One region of the Marinobacter sp. UBA2498 genome, then DNA from elsewhere that is predicted to be linked to it. Evidence: riboswitches for the same ligand, from Rfam matches in the RefSeq annotation. Region 1 holds a riboswitch; the other holds the start of a gene.

What was found. Region 1 has a riboswitch for glycine ahead of B2W52_RS01040 (trimeric intracellular cation channel family protein). Riboswitches for the same ligand answer to the same signal wherever they lie in the genome.
Region 2: another riboswitch for glycine. It lies ahead of B2W52_RS05605 (D-amino acid dehydrogenase); the one in region 1 lies ahead of B2W52_RS01040 (trimeric intracellular cation channel family protein).

The regions. Positions count from the first base shown of each region.
Region 1 covers NZ_DDOI01000011.1:4,162-18,708, forward strand. The annotation lists partial or broken gene B2W52_RS01015 (substrate-binding domain-containing protein) at 1-539, shown strand, start outside; gene B2W52_RS01020 (monooxygenase) at 606-908, opposite strand; gene B2W52_RS01025 (EamA family transporter) at 1,007-1,942, opposite strand; gene gdhA (NADP-specific glutamate dehydrogenase) at 2,033-3,379, opposite strand; gene rnk (nucleoside diphosphate kinase regulator) at 3,393-3,779, opposite strand; gene B2W52_RS01040 (trimeric intracellular cation channel family protein) at 4,098-4,697, opposite strand; glycine riboswitch at 4,738-4,836, opposite strand; glycine riboswitch at 4,837-4,922, opposite strand; gene B2W52_RS01045 (NADPH-dependent FMN reductase) at 5,141-5,533, shown strand; gene codA (cytosine deaminase) at 5,604-6,833, opposite strand; gene B2W52_RS01055 (PucR family transcriptional regulator) at 6,867-7,571, opposite strand; gene codB (cytosine permease) at 7,572-8,855, opposite strand; gene B2W52_RS01065 (acyl-CoA dehydrogenase) at 9,106-10,287, opposite strand; gene B2W52_RS01070 (acyl-CoA dehydrogenase family protein) at 10,330-11,484, opposite strand; gene B2W52_RS01075 (acyl-CoA dehydrogenase family protein) at 11,494-12,690, opposite strand; gene B2W52_RS01080 (enoyl-CoA hydratase) at 12,714-13,490, opposite strand; gene B2W52_RS01085 (AMP-binding protein) at 13,706-14,547, shown strand, end outside.
Region 2 covers NZ_DDOI01000047.1:50,747-58,219, forward strand. The annotation lists partial or broken gene B2W52_RS05600 (FGGY-family carbohydrate kinase) at 1-250, shown strand, start outside; gene B2W52_RS05605 (D-amino acid dehydrogenase) at 231-1,451, opposite strand; glycine riboswitch at 1,615-1,707, opposite strand; gene B2W52_RS05610 (DUF3336 domain-containing protein) at 1,813-2,904, shown strand; gene B2W52_RS05615 (putative bifunctional diguanylate cyclase/phosphodiesterase) at 3,029-4,735, shown strand; gene B2W52_RS05620 (condensin complex protein MksE) at 4,747-5,316, opposite strand; gene B2W52_RS05625 (hypothetical protein) at 5,309-6,709, opposite strand; partial or broken gene B2W52_RS05630 (hypothetical protein) at 6,702-7,473, opposite strand, start outside.

The DNA of each region.
Region 1 (14,547 bases):
TCCGCCTCAACATTCGGACAGATAACTGGCAGGATTTACGCCTTGCGCTGTTGGACCATGAGATAGAGCTCTTTGTGGCCGATACCGGCGAGTTGTCTGGCGATCCCGATCTGGAAATAACCCACTTGCCGCAGCCCGAAGTTGTTGTGTTTTGTCGTCATGATCACCCGTTGGCTCAGGCGACGGGGGTGGTATGGGGAGATTTACTCGATTATCCAATAGCCATGACACGTGTTCCTGAAGATATGGAACGGAATATTCAGGCCATGAGCGCGCAACAAGGGGGGCTGAAACGAAGAATCGAGTGCGACAATATTGCCATGCTTGCGGCCATTGTTACTGGCAGCAAGGCCATCAGTATCGCACCCAGACCTATAGTGGCCGATTTGCTTGATAGCGGAAAGGTGACAACCGTTTCTGTATCCGGGATTGAGACTCTTCGGACCCGCTATGGTGTCTTGCAGCGTTGCGGGAGGCCGCTTTCACCGGCGGCAGCCAAGTTCCATTCCATGGTTCTGGAATTCGCAAAACTGAAATGAACCAGGAACATGGCATTTAAGGCGCATTCCAGAAAGCCAGGTTTGTGAAGCAGGGGCCAACATGATTCAGACCGGACCGTGATCAATGGCGGAAAGGGCCTCGTTCACCTGGAACACTTTGCCGTTGACCTTCGGCACACCGAATTCTTTCAGCCGGGCCGTATGCTTGTTCAGATAGGCCCTTGCACTGCTCTCATCTTCGAAGAGATAGATACCGCCCGCCTCGCAGGAGTCGGGATTTTCTGTCCAAATCTTCCAGAGAAACCCCGGCTCCCTGGCAATAGACTCGGCAAGCTCGGCCATCGCACTCGCCATCTCATCGCCAAACGGGCCGTCGTAAGGAAAATCCAACTGTAGCAGGGTTCTCATCGTTCACGTCCTCCTGAGTTCATCAATGCATCATAGCCCTAACCCACACTAGTGCAGGCAGGCGTCATTTTCTGGCCCACAAGCCATTTCCCGGAACTTCAACTCTCTCCCGACACCGTGGAATCCAGATCCGCAAGCACTCCCGGTATCTCCTCAGCTTCTGAACGTCGGTTCAGCAGCAACGCCTGCGCAATACCCGCCAGAATGATCAGGGCGCAGCCGGCCAGCTGGAGGCTATTCAGGCCCTGATCAAACAGTATCCACGCAAGCGCCACAACGGTAATGGGCTCCAGATAAGCCAGGGTGCCGAACGTGGCCGCGGGCAGAGACCTCAGAGCGATAACGGCCAACAGGATGGCCAGGAAACCCGGCAGAATACCGGCAGCAATCAACCACCCCCACTGCGCGCCGGAAATGACTTCGCTCTCCAGCAGCACCAGCGGCAACATGCACAAAGCACCAGCGAGCATCTGGTAACCACTGCGGCTGAACACATGAACACGGTCATCCATGGAACGATTGGTTAACATAAACGCCGAGTAACAGAGCATGGCGCAGAAAGCATAGGCCAGACCGATGGCTTCTTCTGCCCGTCCACTCAGGTTGAAGTTGAATTCCATCATCATGGCGAAGCCCAGCAGCGCGAATCCGACCAATCCAACACTGGCCGAGGTGAGGCGCTCTCCGAGAAAGAAATGAGCCGCCACAGAGGCCGTCACTGGTGCCAGATAAAGCACCAAAACAGCGTTCGCCATACTGGTGTAATCCATTGCCAGGATGTAAAACATCACGAAACCCGCCAGGAAAGCACCGGTTACCAACACCTTCATACCGGGCCACATAAAGATCTTGCTGTGTTGCCTGGTTGCCAGCAGATAAACCGCCACCAAAACGGCCCCAATGAAGAGCCTATAGAAGGTAACCGTCTCGGCCCCCACCCCCGCATAGACCGAAATGGCACCGATCGTTCCCATAAAAACTGCGGAGAACGCTGCGGATAGTAAAAAGACTCCGGATCTCGATACTGAAGTCATGCTACCTCTGAATTAATGAATACCCCGTTTAGTCCCGCCTCGGCAAAGGGCAGGCCTGCGCTACACGAACAGAAGGCGCCTCCAGACTATTTAAATAACCCCAAACGCCAGCATCGCATCAGCAACCCGGCAAAAGCCTGTGGTATTGGCGCCAAATACGTAGTCTCCCGGCCGGCCGTATTCTTCAGCGGTTTCAAAACAGGAGCGGTGAATTTCGATCATGATGTCCTTAAGGCGGTGTTCGCTGTAATCGAAACTCCAGGAGTCCCGGGAGGCGTTCTGCTGCATTTCCAGCGCGCTGGTAGCCACGCCACCGGCATTAGCCGCTTTTGCAGGACCAAATAAAATGCCGGCGTCGCGGAACAACTTCACCGCGTCTGGAGTGCACGGCATATTGGCACCTTCAGCAACCGCCAGGACGCCATTGCGAATCAACGCCTTCGCGTCGCCCCCGGTCACCTCGTTCTGAGTGGCGCACGGCAGGGCTACCTGACAGGACAGTTCCCAAATGGACGCCCCGCGCACGTAATCGCTTCCATTCTGCCGCCGGGCGGCATAATCGCTGATTCGGCCGCGTTCCGTCTCTTTGATCTGGCGAACCAGCCCAACATCGATTCCGGCCGGGTCGTAAACGTAGCCACTGGAATCGGAGCAGGCGATCACCCTGCCCCCAAACTGCTGAACCTTCTCCATCGCATAAATTGCGACGTTCCCGGAGCCGGAAACTACCACGTCCTTGCCCTCCAGATCGGAACCTTGAGCCGCCAGCATCTCCCGGACAAAATAAACCGTTCCGTAACCTGTCGCTTCCTTGCGCACACGAGCACCGCCCCATCCGAGGCCCTTACCAGTCAGCACGCCAGATTCGTAACGGTTGGTGAGGCGCTTGTATTGCCCGAACAGAAAACCAATCTCCCTGGCTCCTACGCCGATGTCGCCTGCTGGCACGTCGGTGTACTCGCCAATATGCCGATACAGTTCGGTCATGAAGGATTGGCAAAACCGCATGATCTCATTGTCAGATCGGCCCTTGGGATCAAAGTCGGAACCACCCTTGCCTCCGCCGATCGGCATACCGCTCAGAGAGTTCTTGAAGATCTGCTCGAAACCCAGAAATTTCACCACGCCCAGATTGACGGAAGGATGGAACCGCAAGCCCCCCTTGTAGGGCCCAAGGGCCGAGTTGAATTCAACGCGAAACCCCCGGTTGATCTGCACGGTACCAGAGTCATCCACCCAGGGGACCCTGAAAATGATTTGCCGCTCTGGTTCGCAAATACGCTCAAGGAGCTTCGCTTCCTTATACTCGGGATGCTTGGCAATCACCGGCGCCAGCGAGTCGAGAACTTCCAGAACGGCCTGATGAAATTCAGGTTCCGCGGGATTTCTCAGGACGACCTGCTCATACAGCTGGTCAAGGGGGGCTTTCTGGTGCATGCATCTTCCTCGTTCAGTTTGCGTGAGTCACATGGATAATTTTCAGACGCAGCTGGTTCTTTCCAGCCAAAGGCCAATCAATACGATCGCCTACCCGAAGACCCAGCAAGGCTGCACCCGCCGGAGCCAGGACGGATACACACTCCTCGCTTCCGTCTCGCGGGGTCGAGTACACGAGTCTCTTCGTGTACTCGGCGTCGTTACTCTCATTTTTAAAATGGACCAGAGAATTCATGGTGACGGTGCCGGAAGGCAGCTTTTCGGCATCAACCAGAGTTGCTCTATCAAGCTCGAGCGCAAGCGCTTCGGCTGTTTCAGTGCCATGTAGCTGTTTCTCCAACATCGCAGATAAACGATCAAAATCCTGTTCTAAGACATAAATAGCTGGACGTTCGGACATACCGACTCCTATAGGCCCGCAAGGCAAGGTTCAGTTAGGGGATGTGTTCAGAGGGTTTCGCCGAATTCGACGAGGGATTCGACGAATTCAGCGAAAGGAATGGCAAATACGGCGAGGCCCGGCAGCCAGAAATGCCGCCGCTGATAAAACGGAATGGATGAAGTAAAAACCGGTTTTCATTTTGAAACTCAGCGACTCTGAAAAAGGAAAAATCTTAGCAAGCTACGTTAGCTCAGTTCACGAGGAAATGAAACGATGAAAAGGTCTGAGGCTAGACCATGCCCACAATTCGAGGGCTTTCTCAAACCCACATCGCGCTCATTCCCAGCGTGTCTGCGAATAGCTGAATACTGGCAACGACAACCCCCAGCGAATGGCCGCCATACGCAGAAGCAGCCCGAGACTGAAAGCGGCCAAAAGAGTGACATTCTCGCCCACCCCTTGGCGAAGCAAGGTCAGGTACAGGAAAGCCACCATCAGTGAAACGCTGGCGTAGAGTTCGTGGCGCAGCACCTGCGGGGTGCGGTTACATAAGATATCCCGGATGATACCGCCAAAGATCCCTGTTGTGATGCCGGCCATGACCACCACCACGGTGTCATAGCCCAGCTTGAGCGCGACATTGCAGCCAATAACCGTAAAAGCCACCAGACCTATGGCATCCAGAACCAGAAACAACTGATGCAGATGCCGCATGAAGCGCGCAATCACGATGGTGACCAGGCCACCGGTAATGGTCATGTAGATATAGCGAGGGTGCTGGGTCCAGGTGACTGGGAAATTACCCAGAAGAATGTCCCGGACAGTTCCGCCACCAAGGGCGGTAAAAAACGCAATTACAGCGACACCAAACAGATCCATGTTCCTCCGCCCGGCGGTGAGGGCTCCCGACATGGCTTCGGCGGTAATGGCAATCATATAGATAGAGGTCAGCACACAGGACTCCTGAGTTTCTGTGGCCTCTCCCCCTGTCCCTGATACCTGAGAGTTTACAGAGCCTGGCTCTGCTTGCCCCTTCGGTGGACTGCGGTGGCAGTCGCTCTCCAGACGGCGTTAGATGATGCTCGCAGTACCTGTGCCTGAGCGTTTATGGGAGTTTGCGCCTTCGGCGGGGCCAACGGCCCACTCTCCTGCGAGACCGGGCATTATAGAGAGATAGGAAGCTAACGTCGAGCGAGGCGGCGGGCTGATAGGCTCAGAATTTTTGACTAATTCTTACTGGTTACTCCGTTATCTTTTTGAAGAGGCGCCCTTTATGCTGCTTTTCCAAGCAGACATTCCTACACGGATTCACTAAGCAGCCTTCGACGGCTTGTGGCCGCTATCTAAGGACACCCCATGAAACTACAAACCATCCTCGCATGCAGAAATATGAGCATGAGCACACCAAAGCCTGGTCAGCGAGCGTAAATAAGGCAGATGCCTACGTCTTCGTCATTCCCGAGTACAATTTTTGCCCGCCGCCATCGTTCACGAACGCGTTGAACTACGTCTACAACGAGTGGAACTATAAGCCTTGCGGGTTTGTCAGCTACGGCGGTGTTTCCGGTGGACTCCGTTCAGCCCAGGTTGCCAAGCAGCTGGTTACTACGCTGAAAATGATGCCGATGGTGGAAGGAGTAATGGTGCAGATGCCGTGGGAGAAACTGGATGACCAGCGCAACTTCCTCCCTGCCGAGCATCACACCGGCTCTGCCAATGCCATGCTGGACGAAATGGCGAAATGGGCAACGGCCCTGAAGTCGCTACGCTGAACACCAGAGTAGTTGAGCAGATTCCCCGGTTAGCAAACCGGGGAATCTGTAGCTTCTACTTCAACGGGCATCAACCCTGCCGGTTTATCAGAACACGGCCATCACGAATAGACGCGGCAACCGGCAACTGGCCCAACAGCACCTCGTAGGGCGACTGCCCCTGCAGAACAACACAGCGAGCCGGAAGTCCCTCCTCGATGCCGTATTCGTCCAGATCCAATGCTGCAGCACCGTTGTCGGTGATCAGCTCCAGCGACCGATCAATCCAACCCATGCCCAGCATGTGGCAGGCGTGCAGGCCTACGTCCAGGGTACGGAGCATGTTGCCGTTGCCCAGTGGATACCAGGGATCGCGGATGGAATCCTGGCCGAAGGCCACCTTCAGTCCCGCATCCAGCAGTTCCGGAACCCGGGTCAGGCCACGACGTTTCGGATAACCATCGAAGCGGCCCTGCAGGTGCAGGCTTTCGGTGGGCATCGACAGGAAGCGCAGGCCGGATTTCTTCAACAGGCGGAACAGCCGGCTGCAGTAATGGTCGTTGTACGAGCCCATGGCACAGGTATGGCTGGCGGTGACCCGTGAGCCATAATCCAGCTTGAGCGCCTCGGCAGCGAGCACTTCCAGGAATCGGGATTCGGGATCGTCGATCTCGTCGCAATGCACGTCTACGAGAAGGTCGTTTTTGTGGGCCAACGCCACCAGCCATTGAACCGATTCAACGCCGTAATCTCGAGTGAATTCGAAATGGGGAATGCCACCGACCACATCGGCCCCCAGACGAACCGCCTCTTCCATCAGCTCCTTGCCCTGGGGAAATGACCAGAGACCTTCCTGGGGAAAAGCGACAATCTGCAGGTCTACTGTGTCAGCCATACGCTCACGCACTTCCAGCATGGCCTTCAGCCCTGTCAGCTTGGGGTCCGTCACGTCCACGTGGGTGCGGACGTGCTGAATGCCGTTATCGGCAAACAGCTTCAACGTCTGTTCGGCCCGACCGATCACGTCGTCGTGAGTCAGGCTGGCTTTGCGCTCAGACCAACACTCGATACCTTCAAACAAGGTACCACTCTGGTTCCAGCGTGGCTCGCCGGCGGTCATGGCCGCATCCAGGTGGATGTGCGGCTCCACGAAAGGAGGAGCGACCAGATTTCCGCCGGCGTCCAGCTGGTTCTCGGCAACGCTTTCAGTCGCATCCTGCGCCGTGACACTGCTGAATTTTCCATCGGTGATGGTCAGCCGGAATAACCCCTCACGGCCCTGCAACCGAGCATTGGTAATAGCGTTCAGATTTTCACTCATAACATCTCCACACAGATTTTCCGCTGGCTTGAATCATGGCCGCGACAACAGATGGGCCAGCACCAGGGTTTTGAAATATTCATTCGGTTCAGACTCCGGAGGCATCTCCGCGACCAACCGATTCATCCGGTTCCGGATGGTATTTCTATGGCAGCCAAGGGCTTCAGCCATGGCGCACTGGTTTCCACGCTCCTGAAGCCATACCTCCAGGAGATCTCGACTACTGTCCAGCAACCCGGCTTCCACCTCAGGCAGGTACTGCCGGATAAGTCCTTCGAGCTGATGACTGCCGATACCGGCTATCAGCGCCTCCGCCAGCCCGCCTTCCCGGGGCTCTTGCGACCGCTCCGATGCGACAATCGCCCGGGCGATGGTTTCGGTCACATCCACCATTGGCAGCGAGTAAGGCTGCTCAAACAACGGCATGGCCAGCTCATCCGCCAGACGACTTAACATGGCCGGTAGCTGCCCGATGTAGGCATCGCCGGTCAGCACAACCAGCCCCGATATACCGCAGTCCCGACCTTCATAGAGGCACTCGGCCAGATTGGCCGGGCTGCGGTGGCGGCTGATACCGGTGACAAATACCAGCTCGCCACCCCTGACCCAGTTGCTGAAAGACCGGTTCTCCGCCAGATAAGGCCAGCGTACCGTGTTGTCTGCGCCGGAACTCCCACCCCGCAGATGGATGGCCCCGAGGCCAGGGAGTTCCGGAATGTCCCGGCACGTCAGGGCCATTTACACCGCTCCCAGAACCTGGGCCCGGCGATCACGCACAGCCTCACTGACCACAAGCACTACACCATAACTGGCCGCGGCAACCAGTACGCCAACAATCGGCGCGATCCATGGCGAGGTATAGGCCGCTGCCGAGCCTATGGCATAGGCCGCCAGCCCGGGAACGTTGAACGCGGGCAGAGTCGCCGTTTCGAGTGACGGATACTCGCGTTTGTAGCCGATGAAATAACTGGCCATGATGACGCCGCCAATGGGCGGGATGAAGGTTCCAAGCAACACAAGGAACGGGATAAGCCATTCATACATACCCAGAACAGCCAGCACTGTACCGATAGCGGCACCGCCCACTGTGACCAGCTTGCGCCGGCGGGTCCGAATCATATTGCAGCCGGCCACGGCAAAGTTGTATACGGTATTATCCTGCGTTGTCCAAAGATTCAGGAAGAGCATGAGAATACCCAGGGTCGCCAGCCCCTGCGCCACCATGATGTCGACGATATCCGCCTGCTGGTAAACCAGAGCACCAAAGGCGCCAATCAGCGTCATCAATCCATTACCGAGGCAGAACGCCAGTAGGGTCGCAATGACCGCCGTTTTTCCGGATTTGGCAAAACGGGTCCAGTTGGTAGCCTGGGTGCCTCCACTTACGAAAGTGCCGAACACCATGGTAATAGCAGCAGCTACGGTCATTTCGTCTGAGGGGGTAATGGCGAGTAATCCCGAAAATCCACCGGCGTCCGAGGTGGCGATTGTCATACTCACCGCTACCAAAATAATCATCGCCGGCACCGCAAAGCGGGACAGCATTTCCAGCCCCTTATAACCAATGAACGCGGTAATGCAGAAGCCGAAACCGAACACCACCATCAGCGGCGTGGTCCAGCTCTCGGGCAAGCCCGTCAGCTTGACCAGGAGAATGGCCATGGTAGCCGTACCCCAGGCGTACCAGCCGATCTGGGTAAAGCCCAGGATGAAGTCGGAGAGTTTGCTACCCAGCTCACCGAAGGTAAAGCGGGACATCAGTGCCGTATTCAGCCCCGATTTGGCAGCGATATATCCGAGAATAGCGGCATAAGCACCCAACAAAAGGTTACCGGCTGCCAGCACCAGCAGCATCGTTGAAAAATCGAATGCAACACCGATACTGCCGCCCGCCCACATGGTGGCGGTGAAAAAGGTGAAGCCAAGCAGAACCAGGCCCATGGACCAGATACTGCGACGCTGAGCCATCGGCACCGGGCTGAGCGGATAGTCCTGTTCCTGAGGGGTTACTTGTGAGGTCATAGCCTTGTCTCTCTTTGATGAAAACACGAGAGAAAGATGGCAACGTCTGTGCCATGTGGTCCTCACGACCATGATTTGAGAGAGTGGATGACACCTGACCTGTGCACTTTGCACAATCACACCAGGTCGGGATGTCGTCGCATCCCGGGTTCGCCCTGACCTGGTGCAAAAAAGCAGGCCAACGCTCATTTTAGTGCAGGACTGCCCAAAGACCAGACCCTGCAATACCGGCAATCCTGGATGAGAATGATTAAAAGAACGCCTGAATCCCGGTCTGGGCTCGACCCAGAATCAGAGCGTGCACATCGTGAGTGCCTTCATAGGTATTCACCACTTCCAGATTCACCAGATGTCGCGCCACCCCGAATTCATCACTGATTCCGTTCCCCCCGAGCATATCCCTGGCCAGGCGGGCAACATCCAGGGCCTTGCCGCAGGAATTGCGCTTCATGATCGAAGTGATCTCGACGGCAGCCGTGCCCTCATCCTTCATCCGACCAAGACGCAGGCAGCCTTGCAGGGCCAGGGTGATGTCGGTCTGCATATCTGCCAGCTTTTTCTGGATCAGCTGGTTGGCCGCCAGCGGCCGACCGAACTGCTTGCGGTCCAGCACATACTGGCGAGCGGTGTGCCAGCAATCTTCGGCGGCACCCAGAGCACCCCAGGAAATACCGTAGCGGGCGGAGTTCAGGCAGGTGAACGGCCCCTTCAGCCCTCGCACGTCCGGGAAGGCGTTTTCTTCCGGCACAAAGACGCCGTCCATCACGATTTCACCGGTGATCGAGGCCCGCAGCCCTACCTTGCCGTGAATGGCCGGGGCACTCAGGCCCTCCCAGCCTTTCTCAAGCACAAAGCCGCGAATTGCGCCGTCGTCGTCCTTGGCCCAGACCACGAACACATCAGCGATTGGGCTGTTGGTAATCCACACCTTGCTGCCGGTCAGGCGGTAACCGCTGTCCACCTTGCGGGCGCGGGTCGCCATGTTGCCAGGATCGGAGCCATGGTCTGGTTCGGTCAACCCGAAACACCCGATCCATTCTCCGGAAGCGAGTTTGGGCAGATACTTCTGGCGGGTTTCCTCATTACCGAATTCGTAGATGGGCACCATCACCAGAGATGACTGCACACTCATCATGGACAGGTAACCGGAATCCACCCGCTCCACCTCGCGAGCGATCAGGCCATAACACACGTAATTCAGGCCGCTACCGCCGTATTGCTCGGGAATGGTACATCCCAGCAGGCCTGTCTCGCCCATTTCCCGGAATATCTCCGGGTCGGTCTGTTCGTTGCGGAAGGCTTCCAGCACCCGGGGCCGGAGCTTACTTTCGGCAAACTGGCGAGCACTCTCGCGCACCATACGCTCGTCTTCGGTCAGTTGCTGGTCCAGCAACAGCGGGTCTTCCCAGTTGAAACTTGCTTGGTTGGCCATGTTGGTTGTCTCCGTTTGTTGATCTTGTCTTGGGGCGGGTGGTCAGGCCAACTGCTGTGAAGCCTGCCGGGGCACTTCCAGCAGGGCCGAATACTGTCCGAGGTGGAAGTCGTCATCCCCGAACTGATGAGTCAGCATCAACAGGCGCTTGGCGTGGTGGGCCAGTGAATATTCCCAGGTCATACCAATACCGCCGTGCAACTGGACAGACTGCTCGGCAATCAGCTGCGACGCCCGGGCCACGGTGAACTTGGCAGCAGCAAGCCGTCGGCTGCGACTTTCCGAATCCGGGTCGTCTGCCACACAGGCTGCAAGAATGGTCATGGAGCGCGCCAGCTCAAGTTCGCCGCGCATTTCCGCCATCCGGTGCTGGAGCGCCTGAAAGCGGCCAATCGGTGAGCCGAACTGCTGGCGCGTTTTCAGATAGTCCAGAGTCAGCCGGAAGGCCTCCTCCATACTGCCCACCGCCTCGGCGCACTGCGCGGCAACCGCACGGCCACGCTGATAGGCCAGCGCAGGCGCGGCCTTACCCGCCGGCCCGAGCAGGCTATCCGCCTCAACATAGACATCCGCCAGTGCAAGATCACAGGCCCTTGGGCCGTCTATGCAGGGGTAGCCGGTGCGCGAAACACCCTCAGCCCCCGGGTCCAGCAGAAACAGGCTTACGCCTTCACCATCACTCATCCGGGCAGCGACCAGAATGGTGTGGGCAAGCTCGCCGCCGATCACTACCCGCTTGCGGCCGCTCAGACGCCAGCCCCGTTCACAGGGCACCGCCTGGCATTCAATCGCCTCCGGATGGTAGTGGCTACCTGCTTCCTCGTCGGCCACCGTCAACAGACGCTCGCCTGCCGCCACTGCCGGCAGAATCGACTGCCGCTGTTCGGCGGAACCCAGTTGCTCAACCAGGCCGGCAGCATAAATCTGGGAATGCAGGTACGGCTCAAGACACAGGCCCCGGCCGAGCTCCTTCATCACCAGCATGTTTTCCACGCCGGTGCCGCCAAAGCCTTCGTACTCGGCAGCGATGGGCACCGAGGTAATGCCCAGCTCTGACAACTGGCGCCAGAACTCCGGGCTGTAACCCCGGGGGCTTTGGTAAAATACTTCACGCTGCTCAAAACTGTAGGTATTGCGGACCAGACGCTCGACCGTATCCGCCAGCATCTGTTGCTCTTCGTTCAGTTCAAAATTCATAGTCCCCTCCTACAGTTCCAGAACCAGCTTGGCGATGATGTTCTTCTGAATTTCGTTGGACCCGCCGTAGATAGACAGCTTGCGCAGATTAAAGTACTGGCTGGCCGGCGACGCGCTGTAATCCTTTTGCTGCGGCCGCGGCTTCAGCTCCGATTCCAGCTCCGGTTCCAGGAACGGCAGCGCGTTCGGCCCGAGTGCCTTGCGCATCAGGTCTGTAATCGCCTGGCGGATCTCCGAACCCTGGATCTTCAGCAACGAGCTCTCCGCCCCTGGCACCCCACCATCGCGGGTGGCGGCCAGAATGCGAAGGGTGCTCATCTCCACCGCCATCAGGCGCATTTCCAACTCGGCGATCCGGGCGCGAAACAGGGGATCGTCAATCCTTGATTGGCCGGCCACCGTCTCGGCACTGGCAATCTGCTTGAGGTGTGACAGCGCCGCTTTTGACTGGCCGATACCGGCCTGGCCAGTACGCTCGTGGGTGAGCAGATACTTGGCACAGGTCCAGCCCTTGTTCTCCTCACCAACCAGGTTTTCAACCGGCACCCGAACGTTGTCGAAGAACACCTCGTTGACCTCGTGTTCACCATCCAGGGTGATAATCGGGCGCACAGTAATGCCTGGCGTATCCATGTCGATCAGCAGGAAGGAGATGCCCTCCTGCTTCTTGGCGGAAGGATCGGTGCGAACCAGGCAGAAGATCCGGTTGGCATGTTGGCCCAGGGTGGTCCAGGTCTTTTGACCGTTGACCAGGTAATGATCGCCATCCCGCTCGGCGCGGGTTTTCAGGCTGGCCAGGTCGGAGCCGGCGCCGGGCTCGGAATAGCCCTGGCACCACCAGTCCTCGCTGCGCAGAATCCGCGGCAGGTAGTAATCCTTCTGGGTCTGGGTGCCGAACTTGATGATTACCGGTGCCACCATGTTGACGCCGAACGCCACCAATCTGGGCGCTCCAGCGGCGGCGCACTCCTCGTCAAAAATGTGCTTCTGCACCACGGACCAGTCGGTACCGCCATGCTCGACCGGCCAGTTGACGGCATACCAACCCTTCTGGTTAAGAATCTTCTGCCAGCGCTGATGATCCTCTTTGGCAAGTCGACGGCCCAGACGGACATTCTCTGCAAGGTCGGCCGGCAGATTCTGTCCCAGAAACGCCCGCACCTCACTGCGGAAAGCCAGCTCTTCGGGGGTGAAATGAATATCCATAATCGCTCCTGAGCTTGTAAAGGTTAACGGTGCTTCCACTGGGGCTGACGTTTCTCGAGAAAAGCAGTCATACCCTCGCTTCGATCCTCGCTGGAAAAACTGGACCACAGCAGCCGGCGTTCGTATTCAACGCCCGCTCTCAAAGGGGTCTCGAACGCCTGATTAACCGCATCCTTGTTGATCATGGTGGCCATCTGCGAATAGCCGGCGATTTCCCCTGCTACCGCCATGGCCGTATCAAGCAGATCGTCAGTTGGCACGACCCGGCTGACCAGACCACTGCGCTCAGCTTCCTGCGCATCCATCATTCGACCGGTCAGGCACAGGTCCATAGTCTTGGCCTTGCCAATGGCCCGGGCCAGCCGCTGGGTACCACCGGCTCCGGGCAGGGTGCCAATCTTCACTTCCGGCTGGCCGAAGCGGGCGTTATCGGCGGCAATCAGTAGGTCACACATCATCGCCAGTTCACAGCCACCGCCGAGTGCCAGGCCGGCCACCGCGGCAATCACCGGCTTTCGGCATCGGGTCACGGTTTCCCAATTGGCGGAGATGAAGCGCTCACGGTAGGCCCGGGAAAAGTCCAGGGCATGGACTTCGGCAATATCCGCGCCGGCGGCAAAGGCTTTCTCGTTGCCGGTAATGACAACGGCGCGGATGGCCTCATCCGCTTCCAGGACTTCCAGAGCGGAAGTCAGTTCGTTCATCAGCGCGTTGTTCAACGCGTTGTAGACCTCTGGTCGGTTGAGTCTGACCAGGGCCACAGCGTCGTGCTTTTCAAGCAATATATTGCTGTATTCCATAACCATCTCCGCTAACAGATTTTTTCTTATTACTTCTTCATGAAGCCCATGTAGGACTATTTGTCCGATTTCTAGAGGCTACACCCGAATATTTTTTAAGGCAACATATTGACATATTATTTTGAGAAGGCGTATGTTGAAACTGACAAGGCAACGACCTGCTTATGCGGGCTGGCCACCCAACAAAAACAAACCGGACACAACAGGTGAATCAGATGGATACAGGCATCACTCTCAATCCGGAACGCCGTGACGCCATGCTGGAAAGCGGCGCCTGGAACGACAAACTCATTACCGACTACCTGGATCAGGCAGTCGCCAGCACTCCAGACCGGGAAGCCATCGTCGGCTACCAGGTCACCAGCGACACCCGCACCGCCCTCACTTATCGGCAACTCAATAACAAAGTCACCCGCATGGCGGCCGGCCTGGCCGGCATGGGCATCGGTAAAGGCGACGTGGTGGCCTGCCAGCTACCGAACTGGTGGCAGACCACCGCCCTGCATCTGGCCTGCATGCGCATCGGCGCGATTCTGAATCCGCTCATGCCTATTTTCCGGGAGCGGGAACTGCGCTTCATGCTCAAGCATGGCGAGGCCAAACTGCTGGTAATACCAAAGGTCTTTCGTGGCTTTGACTACGAGGCCATGATTGACGGTATTCGGGGGGAGCTGCCGGATCTCGAAACCCTGCTGGTCATCGGGGGAGAGGGCGAGCGTAGCTTTGAACAACGTCTCACGGAGACCCCCTGGGAAGAAAAGCAAGACACCAAGGCCCTGTTTGCCGAGCGCCAACTCACCGCCGACGACGCCATCCAGATCCTTTACACCTCCGGTACCACCGGCGAACCCAAGGGGGTCATGCACTCCTCCAACACCCTGTTTTCCAATGTGCGTCCTTACGCCGACCGCCTGCACCTGAGCTCGGACGACAAGGTGTTAATGGCCTCCCCGGTGGCCCACCAGACCGGCTTCATGTACGGCATCATGATGCCCATTTACCTGGGCACCACCGCCATCCTCCAGGACATCTGGGACGCAGACTACGTCTGCAAGGT
Region 2 (7,473 bases), on a different contig from region 1:
GGCCGAGAGGCCTCACACCTATGAGACCTCCGGGCTCGGCGCCGCCATTGATGCCGCTGTCGGGCTAGGGCTGCATCCGGATTTCGACACCGCCGTGGCGAAGATGACCCGGGTTGGCGACGTTTTTCATCCCAACGAAGAAACCCGGGCTCTTTACCAGCGGCTGTATTCCGAGGTTTATCTGAAGATGTACCCTCAGCTTCAACCCCTGTACCGGAAAATCCGCGAGATTACCGGCTATCCCCGGTAACGCTCTCAGCGACCAACTCAGCGGTAATCGCAGAGAGCGTCCAGCCCAGGTGACCGTGACCGGTGTTGTAGAACACGGTCGGCAGGCGACCTGGCCCAACCCTTGGCATCATGTTCGGCAGCATTGGCCGCAAGCCGGCCCAGGGCACTACCTTGCGAGTACAGACTCCGGGAAAGCACTGCTCAACCCAACGGGTGAGCGGGCGGATGCGGTCGTCCTTGATATCGCGGTTGTAACCGCTGAACTCGGCGGTACCGGCAACCCGGAAACGGCCATCGCCCAGGCGACTGGTGACGATCTTGGTGGCATCGTCGAGCAAACTCACGGTCGGTGCCGCCTTTTGCGAGGCTTCGTCGTCCAGCTCCACGGTAATTGAGTAACCCTTAACCGGATAGATATTCACCCGGTCACCCAGCTTTTTCGCGAGTCCGCGACTGCCGACGCCGGCACAGATCACCACGCCGTCAAATGTGTCCCGGGACTGTTCGGTGCCATCGTGAGCGGTCACCCAGGCATTGCGCTCATCGGCGCTCAGCTCGGTCACCGTGTGGCCGTAACAGGTTTTTACGCCCAGCCGCTTGATGGCATCCGCCAGTCCATTGGTGAACTTGTGAATATCACCGGTGGAGTCACTCTCTGTGAAAAACCCGCCGTAATAGTTGCCGGCCAGGGTCGGCTCGATGGATTTCATTTCCTCCGGGGTCACCGACCGGCGCTCAAGGCCACCAGCCGCCAGCAGGCGCGATACTTTTTCAGCGTGATCAAACCCGGCCTTGTCCCGGTAGATGTGCAGGATACCCTGCTTCTTCAGGTCGAAATCGATGCCTTCTTCCTGCGCCCAGGCAAACAGGTGGTCACGGGCAGCAATGGCCAGGCGTGCAGTTTCCGTGGTGTTCTTTTCATACTGGGGAATGGCGGCAATGAACTCGGCGAACCAGCTCAGCTTGTGCCAGGACGGCTTGGGATTGACCAGCAGTGGCGCATCCCGGCGGGACATCCACTTGATGCCCTTCATCACGGTCTGCCAGTTGTTCCAGACCTCTGCGTTGGAAGCAGAGAGCTGTCCACCGTTGGCGAAGGAGGTTTCCATCGCCGCATAGCGATGCTTCTCGTAAACCGTAACGTCAAGCCCGCGCTTGGCAAGGGTGTAGGCCGTGGTAATACCAGTGATACCACCGCCAATTACTGCGATTCGCTTCATTCCAATCTCCGTGAGCGCCAAGGGTTTCCTCCCTGCTCGAAATGGCAGAAAGCACCCCTTCCGTCACGGGACCTGAGAGATTCACGAGCCGTTTTAACGAAAACGGTCGTTTGCTCCTTCGGTGTGCCGACTGACGCGATTGTCGACAGCTCTTCGGAAAGTATTCATGTCAGCGGTCCTTTTGCCTGAGAGTTTCCGGGGCAGTTGCTCCTTCGGCGCTGATCGCAAGGGATTCAGTCTCTCCCGCAGACATGTCTGATTGGTAATAAAACCCAACCCACGGGCCTAAACATAGCAAATAACCCGGAGCCAGGAAACCGGCCTCTGCACAGCTTGGGCCGTATGGGTTAAGGTAAAAGCCATGAAACACGCCTCGAAGACCCGCAAACAGCTCCAGCAGCAACTGGAACAGGCCCACGACTACGAGCAGTGGTGCGAGGCCGCTACCGCGCTCGATGACCTGGACGGGCTGCTGGCCTGGCGCGAGCAGGAAGAGACCGGGATGCTGCATGAAAGCCTGATGCGCAAGCACATGGGCCTCATGGACCATTGCCGGCAGAATGGCGACACACGGCGACTGATCCGGATACTTCAGGAGAGCCTATACCGTCACCTGGGCGAATTATCCAATCCCGACCTGTACACGGTGGCGCGCAGCGGCACCAACCGATTGGTGGGTGAATTCCTGGATGCCGTCGAGACGTCCATGGAATTCATTTGCGACCACCCTATTCCGGAGGTGACAACCGCCCGAAAACTGAAGATGTTTCAGGACGCCGAGCGGGTCTATGGTCGGCCAGCCCTGATGCTCAGCGGGGGTGCGGCCTTTGGTATTTACCATATCGGTGTTACCCGGGCGCTCTGGCGACAGGATCTGCTGCCGGATGTCATGGCAGGCTCCAGCATGGGTGCCATCGTGCCGGGTGCCATCTGCACACGGAACGACAAGGAACTGGCAGAGTTCTTTAACCATCCGGAACGGATTCACCTGAATGCGTTCCGCTGGCTCGGCGTCACGGAAGGCTTGAGGGCGGGCCATGCCATGGATCCGCGCCAACTTCAGGAGCATCTCCACCACAATCTGGGCAACGTCAGTTTCAAGGAAGCCTATGAGCACAGTGGCCGAACTCTGAATATCTCCGTCTCCCCCACCCGCACCCAGCAGAAGCCACGGCCACTCATCGAGCAGGCCTACGCCATGACCAGTCAGCAATACCTCGGGGACATCAACATCCATTTCCCGCCCAGGGCGTCCCTTTACCGAAAGGTCCTCTCCAACCCGACCCCTGAAGATCTCGAGATGTATATCAATCTCGGTGAACAGGCCACATGGCCACGGCTTGCCATGATCAAGGACCAGACCAGGATCAGCCGGGCATTCGATCGCTGTATCGCCAGGCTGGAGCAAGAGCTGGAGCAGGAAACCGCAGAGCAGACTGCAACGCCGCTCTAAAGACAGCACCGCCCTACCGATCAGTAAATCAACTAGATAACCCCGGGATCCCGAACTATTCTCACTTTATTGCATCATCGCTTTGCGGTGCGTTCATCGCTAACCAAAAGGATGCTGACCCGCAATGGATATGAGACAGGGAATTCGATCGGCTACCGAAGACAGTGAAAACAGGTTTTACGAACTGATAGAAAGTCTGCCCATGGTGGCTGTCCAGGGCTATGACAGGTACCGGCGGGTAATATATTGGAACGAGGCAAGCACACGCCTTTATGGCTATTCGCACGAGGAAGCGCTCGGACAGTTATTGGAGGACCTGATCATCCCCGATCACATGCGCAACGCTGTGATCGACGCGCACCGCAATTGGCTTGAAAAAAACATCAGCATTCCCTCCGACGAACTTGAACTGAAACACAAAGAAGGACATCTGGTTCCCGTTTACTCAAGCCATGTGATGATCAAACAGGAAAGCGGGGCCTGTGAGATGTTCTGCATCGACATAAGCCTCGAAGAGCAGAAACAAGCCAGAGACGAGCTTTATCGGCGCGCGAGTTTTGACGACCTGACGGGATTACCCAACCGGCATTTCATGGAAGCCGAGTTGTCGAGCCGACTGGATGAGGCTGATCGCCTGCAACAGGAATTAGCGGTCGTTTTTATCGATCTGGACAATTTCAAAATCATCAACGATACCCGTGGCCACCATCATGGTGACAGTCTCCTGAAAGCGGTGGCCGAAACCCTGAGGGGCGAACTTCGAGGCGGAGACCTGTTGAGCCGCTTTGGCGGAGACGAGTTTGTCTTGCTGATCTTCGATTTCGAAGGCCCTGAAGGTATTCATGAACTTGTTTGTCGGTTGATAGACGCTCTGGAACACAGAGTTCATCTGGAAGGCGACTGCTACCAGGTTACCGCCAGCTTTGGCGTGAGCCTTTTTCCGCACAACGGAACCACCGTGGCTGAGCTGATGGGCAATGCAGACGCCGCCATGTATCAGGCCAAAGAAACCGGCAAGAACGGCGTGTGCTTCTACACCCCGGATATCAATGACAGGCTGGTCAGTTATCAGGAAATCACCAACCTGCTCAGAGACGCCTTGAATAACGATGGCCTCGAATTGTTTTTCCAGCCCCAGATCAGCCTCGCGGATCGCACATGCGACTCCTGCGAGGCGCTTCTTCGTTGTTTTCACGGTCAATCCCGGGCAGTTTCACCAGCCATTTTCATTCCCGTGGCTGAAAAGTCTGGCCTCATCAACCGGATAGGCGAATGGGTAATCGAAGCAGCCTGCAAGCAGCTCGACGCATGGCAGGATACCCCTCTGAAAAACCTGCGGGTTGATATCAACCTGTCGGGACGACAGCTCACCAATCCACACCTTGCGAGCCATATTCTCGAAACAGTGGAACGTTACAATCTTCAGCCTAACCAGCTTGGGGTGGAGCTGACTGAGAACGAGGTTTTCGGCACCGATGAAAGCCAGACAAAACAACTGGAAAAACTGAAACAGGCGGGTGTGCACATTTCGATTGATGACTTCGGTACCGGACACTCCTCTCTTGTCTATCTCCGAAAACTCCCGGTTTGCGGAATAAAAATCGACAGGAGCTTTCTGCAACATGCGATGCAGAACAGCGCCGATATGGCCATCATGGAGGCAATGGTTACCGTTGGCCACAGCCTGGGCCTAAGCGTGCTGGTCGAAGGTGTTGAGACGGATGAACAGGCCCAATTGGTCACCGAACTGGGTTGTGATCTCGCTCAGGGTTTTCTCTATGCCAAGCCCATGCCGGCAAACAAAGTTGAAGAATTCCTGACCAGCTTCTGATCAGGAAAACACTACCCTTGTTCAAACTCCCGAACCAGCTCCTGCAGAAAATACAGCCCCGCCGAACTCAGGAAACAGCGCCCCGCACCCGCGCGAAACAGCAGATGGCGTTTTTCCAGGTAATCCAGCGCTTCCGGCACGCCCTTTTCAAAACGGGCTGCACGCAGAATTTCCTGATATTCCTCATCGCTAGCCAGGGAAGAGAGGTCTTGCTCATTCAACCCGGCATCGGGCCGGCCAAGGTATTCAAGATCCCGACCGCTGCGTGCGAAATAACGCCCGATCAGCAGCAGGATTACCTGCACCCGGAAGGCGTTCTCATCGTGCTCTTCGTTCTCCTCTTCGCTGCTTTCCTTGAGAAAGAAAAACGCGCCGGTTTCGTTGAACACCAGCTCACTGCCCAGGTGCTCATAGAAGGTCCGGAAATGGGACAGATGGTTATAAAGCAGGTTGTAGAGCGGATTGGCACGCAACTCGGAGCGGTTGCCGTCCCACACATCACGCACAATCACCCGGCCGGCCTGGAATTCCCGGTAGATTGCGGCGCTGTGGGCCGGGAGGATTTCTTCAAATTCAGACATTCTGTTGCTCCAGGCGACGCTTTCGGTAGACAAACTGTTCACTGTCGGATGACTGATCGAGGATTCGGAAGCGATTGGTAGTCACCACCTGCAAGCCCTCGGGGGGCGAGTTTACCAGCCGGTTCAACGCCGCCAGCAGGTCCGGGAAGCGATAGCCGGGGATAAACCCGTCCAGGCGCCCGTGAAGCTCACGTACCAGATCGGTTGTTGGCCGCAGCTCCAGGGTTTCCAGCCATTGATACAGCTGGTTGATGCGCTGGACATCAATCCGGGTATGGCGACCACTGCCATCCACTTGCTGCAGAACCGGCACTTCAGCCTTGCGTCGGAGGTCGTTCAGGCGCAGCTCCAGTTCGCTGAACAACAGCTGGTAGTAGCTGGACGATTCACCGAAGGCGTAGTGTTTCGGTCGTTGCTGGGCCCGAAGGCCGATCAGAAAACCGGTGCTGCGGGCAAAGTCTCCACCTTCCAGCCATTTTCGTTTCAGGCTGAGGGTCTCGGTTTCCCCCTTGAGTTCCTGCAGCTTGCCGTAGAAATGCTCCATGGCGTTGTACTGGACCATGCCCTGGCGCGTCTTGCGCAGGAAGTGCTCCACCTCCTGGGCCACCGCCTGAATGGGTTTGTACAGGGCGTTCAAACTAATGGAGGAACGGAACAACTGATCTGCCAGGCTGTGATCGCCGTGATTTTCCAGCAACCGCACCATCGCTTCCAGGGTTTCGAACAGGTTGCTGCCATCCGGCAGCCGCGTATCCGGGTTCAAAAACACCAGGGTCGGCTTGATGTGGCGCTCGTACAGGGTAACGATCTGCTCAAACAGGTTCTGGCGGAACTCAAGGAATTTCTGGGGCGCCCGGCTGGCGTCGCCGGAGAGATCCGCAAGCTGCGCACTGATGGTCTGCATGCGCAGGACATTCTGGCGCAGCAAACCGATGAGCTGGCTCACCCGCTCGTTCAGATCATCCCTCAGTTCGGTGTAGTCCGGATCGGCGTCGCTGAAAGAGCTGGTCTCGAGCCGATTGCGCACGTCCCGAAGGGTTACAAGATGGCCGCGAAGCCGAGCATCCGTCAGTTCCTGGTACAGCGACGCGTTGCAGGCACGCATCAGGTTGATCAGGGCATCCTGAAACACCAGGCGCCGCTCACCTTCGGCCTTGATGATGTCGATCACCAGGCCGCTGCGGAACAGATTGTCGGTATTCAGCGCAAAACGCACCCGATCCCGGTCGGCGTTGCCAAGGGTGCGGGTATAGTCCATCACCTCGGCCACCAGATCGCTCTCACGGATATACCGGGCTTCGTTCCGGTCCATCCGTTCGATCATCCGGAACAGGATCTTCGGGTGCTCGAACAGCAGCCGGGTGGTATCCAGGGTGCTGAACCGTTTACTCATCCACCTGCTCCATCAGGCTAGCCTGGGTCTGATCAGCCCAGTGGCTCATGGCCTCGCCGTTGGTAAAGCCCTCCGCTCCACCCCAGAACACCAGGGTACGTTGCGGGCTGTAAGGCTTCGCGGTGCGCATCTGCCCTACTTCCAGGTGTCGGCCGATCAGGTAAATCACTTCCGCGCTGGCGCTATGAGTGGCGGCAGAGAACAGGTTGAAGCCCTGCTTGCGTAACCGCTCCAGCAGCGAGGGCATCTGGCTGATGTCCACGCTGGCCAGCTCATCCAGCACCATGGGGAACGACAATTGAACGCCCGGGTACAACACCCGTTTCAGCAGCCGGTACACCAGTTCCAGATTGATCAGGGCCGTGGTGGAGGTGGACTGGCCCTTCTTGTCGAGGCTTGTGGCGTTTTCCTTCCGGGTTCTGTAGGAAATGCCGGTGATCACCTTGTCCATGGTCAGGCGCTTGCTGCCGCCCTCCCCGAAAAAGTCCGCCACGAACACCCGCAAACGGTCATAAAACGCGTCCGACTGCAGCTGGTTGCCATAGGGGTCGATGTTGTTCGCTTCTTCCACCAGATTGCGGAATTTCGGATCGGTATGAATATCCACGCGGATTTCCACCAGATCGTTGATGCGCACCCCTTCGAGCTCACGGTTCAGTTGCGCCTCGAAACGGGCAATGTGCTCGTGGTTGGATTTCAGGGCCTGCCGGTAGCTGGCCACGGTTTCATTGTGGATGCCCACCTGCTGCTCAAGCACATTCCAG